Regions from separate parts of the Lysinibacillus sp. JNUCC-52 genome, predicted to be linked through region 1. Evidence: riboswitches for the same ligand, from Rfam matches in the RefSeq annotation. Region 1 holds a riboswitch; the other holds the start of a gene.
What was found. A riboswitch is a leader RNA that binds a small molecule or an ion and turns the genes downstream of it on or off. The one in region 1 is predicted to bind cobalamin.

Region 2: it holds a riboswitch for cobalamin, as region 1 does, so the genes downstream of both, JNUCC52_RS11130 (ABC transporter substrate-binding protein) here and JNUCC52_RS16220 (FecCD family ABC transporter permease) in region 1, are expected to answer to the same signal.

The regions. Positions count from the first base shown of each region.
Region 1 is NZ_CP065546.1:3,272,215-3,275,860, forward strand. Features, by position in the region: gene JNUCC52_RS16210 (response regulator transcription factor) at 1-445, shown strand, start outside; gene JNUCC52_RS16215 (YdhK family protein) at 497-1,060, opposite strand; cobalamin riboswitch at 1,238-1,433, shown strand; gene JNUCC52_RS16220 (FecCD family ABC transporter permease) at 1,581-2,627, shown strand; gene JNUCC52_RS16225 (heme ABC transporter ATP-binding protein) at 2,633-3,415, shown strand; gene JNUCC52_RS16230 (hypothetical protein) at 3,517-3,646, shown strand, end outside.
Region 2 is NZ_CP065546.1:2,227,548-2,231,193, forward strand. Features, by position in the region: gene JNUCC52_RS11125 (FecCD family ABC transporter permease) at 1-885, opposite strand, end outside; gene JNUCC52_RS11130 (ABC transporter substrate-binding protein) at 882-1,850, opposite strand; cobalamin riboswitch at 2,058-2,242, opposite strand; gene JNUCC52_RS11135 (acyl-CoA dehydrogenase family protein) at 2,511-3,646, opposite strand, start outside.

The DNA.
Region 1 (3,646 bases):
GGAACAGGTTGATATTATAAGAGGCTTAAATATGGGGGCAGACGACTACATGTTAAAGCCTTTCGATGAGGAGGAGTTATTAGCACGTATACATGCAGTTTTAAGAAGAACAAAAACAGAAGAAACAGTAGTTGTTTTTGAAGGGCTACGATTAAATAAAGAATCCGTTGAATTGTCTTTTCACCAAGAGGATATTCTTTTAACGCCAAAAGAATTTGCCATGATAGCGTTATTTCTTGAATATCAAAATAAAGTTTTTTCAAGAGAACATTTAATTAATACTGTCTGGGGATATAATGTAACAATTGAAGATCGAACAATTGATTCACATGTGCGTAATTTACGGGATAAACTACGGAAAAGTGGCTTTCCTGTAGATGATTATTTACAGACAGTATGGGGAATCGGCTATAAATGGCATAAGCTAGCTGACAAAAAATATTAGACAAATAATTAGCAACAACCTCTGAAGGAATAACCGTCAGAGGTTGATTTTTTATTTGGACGCTAGTTCGTCTTCTGTAACCCATTTATGATTTTTCATTTCTTCCCCTGTAGTTGTTGAAGGGTAATCAATCATATAAACGGTTGTTTGGACTGCTTCATCAATGTGAACAGTGGCATTTTCCATGCCTTTCATATGCGATGCAGTTGTTTTAACTTCTGTGCCTGGAGCCAACGGGGCATCACCAGGATCTATTAATTCCTCATGTATAACCCATTTATGATTTTCTATTTTCTTTCCTCCAGTAGTCGGTTCATAGGAAACAATATAGGCTGTTGTATCATATGCCCCAACAATCGTTGCCTCTGCTCCTTCCATCCCAGACATATGTCCTTCCGTAATAACAGCAGTAGTGCCTACTGGAAATTTAGGATTTTCAGCAGTTTTTAAAGTAGAAGGAACATCACCAGAGCTTGAATGATCCATCTCTTCGCCATGATCCATTACTTCACTATTAGCAGGTTGTGACTCGACTGTATCCTTAGAGCAAGCTGAAAGTATTAGTAAAGTGATTGCCGCCATGAAACCGAGAAATAAATTTCTTTTGAATATCATATGAATTTCCTCCTTACTATTTATTGTTTTTAATGTAACAAGTAAATGTGCAGAAATTATGGATAAGGTTTTCTACGAAAATTTATATGTATGAAGTTGAAAAGAGGAAAGATTGATTCCTAGATGAAAGAAGCTATAGACTAGCATAATTATGTATGATAGAATCGTCATAATTTTAAAATTTCAGATACTATTGGTGTGACACTTGTTAATGAGTGCCACTTAAAAGGGAAGTCGGTGTAAGTCCGACGCTGTCCCGCAACTGTAACGAGGAGTTCTATGATGTAGTAGCCACTGTGCTTTAAGGAATGGGAAGGCAATCATAGTTACGTAGAATCGAAGCCAGGAGACCTGCCAATTAGTTTTACCTGTAATGCCCACGAGGATGCAAGCAATTACGGACAATTGATGGATACTTCTCCAACTTTGTTTAACCTAGGGTATTTCTATGCATTATTGCGTAGAATACCCTTTTTTATTGCTTCGTATTTATCATGATTGATAAGGAGTTAATAAACAAATGAACAAAAAATTTATGTACTTTTCATTGATCCTTCTTTTAGTGCTGATAGCTTCTATGACAGCTGCTATTATGATTGGATCTGTGTCAATTACACCGCTACATGTCTGGAAGGTTATTTTCTCGAAAATTCTAATTTTCCCAAATACGATAGAGCCTGATTGGAGTCGCTCACAGGAGATTATTATATGGCAAATACGTGTCCCACGTGTCATACTTGCCGCCATTGTTGGAGCAGGCTTAGCTATTGCTGGCGCGGCTGTGCAAGCACTTGTCCGTAATTCAATTGCGGATCCTTATATTTTAGGTATTTCTTCAGGAGCGACAGTCGGAGCTACGGCTGTCATTATTTTAGGTGCTTTTTCATTTTTAGGTATCTACGCACTTTCAGTAGCAGCCTTTTTAGGTTCCTTTATAGCGATTGTGTTGGTATTTTTCTTATCACGTGTAGGGGGACGTATTTCTATTTTCCGTTTGCTGTTAGCGGGGATGGCGGTATCATTTATATTGTCTGCAACTTCCAATTTTATGTTAATGATGTCCAAGGAAGAGGGCGGTATAAAAGCCGTTATGTATTGGATGCTAGGAAGTCTTGCAGGCGCAAAATGGAGTAATGTATTCATTCCGGCCATTATATTTTTCATCGTCTTTAGTTTGCTCTGGCTACATTATCGAAATTTAAATTTATTATTACTTGGAGAAGAAGCGGCAGTCACGTTAGGTGTTAATCTTCAACAATTTCGAATTCAACTGATACTACTTGTATCATTACTAACAGGTGTGCTTGTTGCAGTAAGTGGTTCCATCGGGTTTGTCGGTTTAATCATTCCACATATTGTGCGCTTAATTGTAGGATCTAATTATAAATACGTGATCCCTATTAGTGCATTATTAGGAGGTATTTTCTTAGTGTGGGCGGATGCGATTGCGCGAGTATTAATCGCACCAGAGGAAATGCCTATTGGAATCATTACTGCCTTTTGTGGCGGACCGTTTTTCATTTGGCTACTACGCCGTAACAATTATTCATTTGGTGAAGGAGATTAAAGGCTATGACATTAGAGGCGAAGCATGTATCATTCTCCATTCATGATCAGCGCATATTAGATAAAGTAAGCATTCAAATAAAAGAAAAGCAATTTGTCGGTTTAATTGGTCCTAATGGTAGTGGAAAGTCCACACTATTAAAAAATATGTATCGTTTATTAAAGCCTGAAAGTGGAACAGTTTTATTAAATGAGGAAGATATTTTTAAGCAATCAAGTAGAGTGATTGCAAAAAGATTAGCCGTTGTGAGTCAAGAAACACCTGTGTTATTTGATTTTAAAGTGAGAGATTTGGTGAGCATGGGAAGAACGCCACATAAGAAGCTTTTTGAGATGGACGACAAGGAAGACTATAAAATTGTCAAAGAGGCATTGGCGCAAACAGGTATTACCCATTTAGAGACGCGCAGCTTTAGCTCCCTTTCTGGAGGGGAAAAAAAGAGAGTAATGGTCGCTCGTGCATTAGCACAACAGGCGCAAGTGCTTATATTAGACGAGCCAACAAATCACTTAGATATTCAGCATCAATTACAATTAATGGACTTAATTCAAACACTTCATTTAACTGTTGTCGCTGCTTTACATGATTTAAATATGGCAGCTATGTATTGTGATCAGATTTATGTTTTACAACAAGGAAGTATTGTTCATTACGGCACACCAGAGGAAGTATTAACGCCTAAACTATTGCGTGATGTTTTTGGCGTTTACGCCGATATTCAAACACACCCACTGACAGGCAAACCTTATTTAACTTATGTATCAGATCAATTCACGAAAACTACATAAGTGCCAGTCACCGAAACAATTCAGAAGATTTTTGCAATTTAATTTTTGTATAGTTGTGAGATATTCGGGGAACGTTACTTTTGAAAGGATGCGTGACGAATATGGATGAGATTAAATTTGCACAATTAGATGACACACAGCTAGAAAAAATTAATGAGCTAGAAAAGAAAATTGGCGTTACTTTAATTGCTTATGATGCAGCGACGACGCCAAACCAAGGTTCAGGTTCAT
Region 2 (3,646 bases), 1.0 Mb from region 1:
CGCCACTAAATCGCAAATGATAAGTAATGTTGCACCATTTAAAAACGATAGCGGCAGTAAATGACGGTGATCTGAACCCCAAATCATGCGGGTCATATGCGGCACAACTAAACCGACAAAACCAATTGTTCCAGAAACAGCAACTGCCGCCCCAGTAAGCATTGAGCCTCCTACTAAAATTAAATATTTGCTACGCTTTACATTGACCCCTAAATGCTTCGCTCGTTCCTCTCCGTAAAGCAAAACATTTAACTCACGTCTTTGCGTCCACAAAATAACAGAGCCAATGACAACAAATGGGGTAATCATTTGTACATATGGCCATCCACGCATTGACACCGAGCCGAGTAACCAACCTATCACTTGGCGGAGCTCTTCACCTGATAACGCTATCATTAATGAAATAAGCGAGCCTAAAAACGAACTAAATATAACTCCCGTTAAAATTAGTGTCTCCATTTTTAGAGAACGGTCTACTATTCTGGCAAAGCTCATCACAGCTACCATCGTAAGGATTGCCCCGATCATACTGAGCGTTGGCAATACATACAAACCGACGACGGGTAGAGAGATGCCAAAAAACAATGTCATAACAGCGCCAACTGAAGCACCTGAAGATACCCCAAGCGTATATGGGTCTGCTAACGGATTTTTTAACAATCCTTGAAAGGCGGCTCCTGCAATTGCCAATGATGCTCCTACAAGGCCTGCAAGTAATACTCGTGGCAAACGGATTTTCCATAAAATATTGGCAGCAGTTTCATCTGCCGCTTTATTCCAAAGTACTTCTAATGGAATATGAACCGAGCCTATTGATACGCCACACCAGATGCTAACGATAAGTAACGTAATGGCTGTTACATAGGCAAAAGCTGTTTTTCTCACTCGAAAGCCTCAGGATAGATGGCTTTCGCTAACTCTTCAAGCCCATCTGCTAAACGTGGGCCTTGACGACTTGTTATATTTTCATCTACTTGTACAATCGCTTTATTTTTTACAGCTGTAATTGTATCAAAGCCTGCACGTTGTGGAATTTTCGTTAAAATATCGGGCACATAATTATAAGTGACCACGATAACATCTGGATTTTTTGTAATGATTTGTTCCGCATCAATTTTGAACCAGCCATCCGTATCAGCTGCAATATTTTCAGCATGAATCATTTCTAGCATCTCCTGCATAAACGTATCCTTGCCAGGTGTATAAATTTCTGGTTCATCTGACGTTTCTACAAAGACTTTCTTTGGTTGTACATCCTGCAATTTTGCTTCTATTTCCTCAACCTTCACTTTCATATTGGCAATAATTTTTTCTGCCTCTGGTAGCTTACCAGTGGCGCGACCTAATTGCTCAATCGTCGTATATGTCTCATTAAAATCACGAGCGTTTGTTACAACAAATACTTTTACACCCGCTGCTTCCAGCTGATCCTTAGCTCCACCTAAAGAAGCTATACCTGATTCATGCGCAAAAACGATATCTGGCTTTAAAGCTATAATTTGTTCAATATTAAATTCCATACTGCCGACCTTTTCCTTGTCAGCTACCTCTGGTGGATAATCATCATAATCATTTACGCCAACGATTTTATCGTTTAAGCCAAGTCCAAATAAAATTTCTGTGTTACTTGGAATAAGCGAAATGATTCGCTCAGGCGGTGCCTCCAGTACAATTTCTTTGCCAGTAGCATCTGTCATTGTTAGCGGGAATGTTGCTTCCTCAAGCTGATTTGTTCCTTGCTGCTCCTGTTGCTCTGACGCAGTACTGTCGTCTTTCGGTTCTTGTCCACAAGCAACTAAAATGCCCATTGCTAAAAATGCGGATAAACCTAACTTCCAATATTTTTTCATTGTGAAACCTCCTTAGATTGTATGTGCATGTTTCAGCTCTGTTCAGTTGCATGATCGATATTATGTAGGTATTTCATTATTCGAACTCTCACCTTTATTTTCAATTATTATCGTCATTAGCTTTCTAAAACATAAAAAATCCCCTCGTCATCATAACGAGAGGCGGTGCTTGCACAAAAAACCACCATCCTATCCTCGTAGGCTGCAATGTATCGTTCTATAAAGGCAGGTCTCCTGGCTCGTGCTTCAAATGCTTTTTCATGCCTTCCCAAAAAAATTTCAGTGGCATTGATAGAAAAAACTCACACTTACAGTGGCGGGACCGCATCGGAATTACACCGATTTCCCTTTTCACTTTACTTTAGTAAAGAACCTTTATAATATTCAGTTGATTTTATTATACATGAAAATCGAAATAGATAACGATAAAAAAAGAGACCTTAAGTTAGCGTCTCTTTTTTATAATTATTGATTTCCAATGCATGCATGTGCTTTCCGCTTCAAACAATTCCTTTAATTGTTTGCGTGCCTGGCACACCGTAATCTGGATTGCCTGCGTCTTATACTGTGTGCGTTCCCACAGAAGTCTACGTGAATCTTTCTTTGTTCAGCAATTAGAATATTCAGAATTGTTTATGCGCCTGACACACGAACTATTCTCTACACAATATCCGCAAAATATTGAACAGTTTTCATTGGTGCACCGATCTGGCGCAATGCCCATGTATCTTCTAAATAAATATCAGCTAGCTTTTCATACTTGCCGCCAAACTTTGCTGCCCATTCGACTGCCACTACACTTTCGTATAGATGTGCCATTTTTTGGGCTACTCCCTTTGCCTCGTAGGTTTTCGTAGCTTCATCCAACGCGCCAAAAGTTTGCAATGTTGTTTCGATTTTCTTCAGTTGTTCCCTTACGATTTGTACCAATGAACAATTTGTTAACTTCGTCAAGCGCTCCTGCATCACACGAACAAATAATTCGTGGGCCTGAAATTTATCTACTAAGCGAATAAGCTCTAGCGCTAAAATGTTAGCAGTCCCTTCCCACACCGTAAGTACTTGAGCATCTCTAAGTAAACGTGGCGTTACAAAATCCTCGATATAGCCGTTTCCTCCATGCAATTCAATTGCTTCGCTTGCGTAATGCACCGCCTGTTCAGCTGTTTCCTTTTTCATGATGGCGATATTCAAACGATTAAGCATGATGTCCTGCTCACTGCCCTGTCCACTCGTTACCTTGTCATACAACTGAATAAGATCAAAAACAGTAGCCACTTCTACATGGAGCTTGGCCGCATATTTCCCTATTGTATCTTGAATCATTGGAAATTGAATTAAAGGCTGCCCGAACGCATTTCGATTTGATACATAATGCTTCGCCTCTAAATAACCTCGACGCATAATGCCAATAGAAGCTACAGCGTTACAAATTCTAGATAAGTTAAGTGCCTCTAACATATAATAAATTCCTTTATTTTGTTCACCAACGACATACGCTAGTGCACCATCAAATTCCACCTCACCCGATGGCACTGCTCTGACACCAAGCTTATCCTTTAAACGACGAATGCGGAGATGATTAACCGTTCCATCATCTTGACGCCAAGGTACAGCAAATAATGTTAACCCTTTGGAACCTGCTGAAGCTCCCTCGATGCGCGCTAATACCATCGCCACACCACACATCCCTACATTTGATGCAAAGTACTTCTCTCCATACAACCGATAGTGATTACCGTCTTGAACAGCCTCTACAACATTTGCACCGACGTCTGACCCGCCTTGCCGCTCCG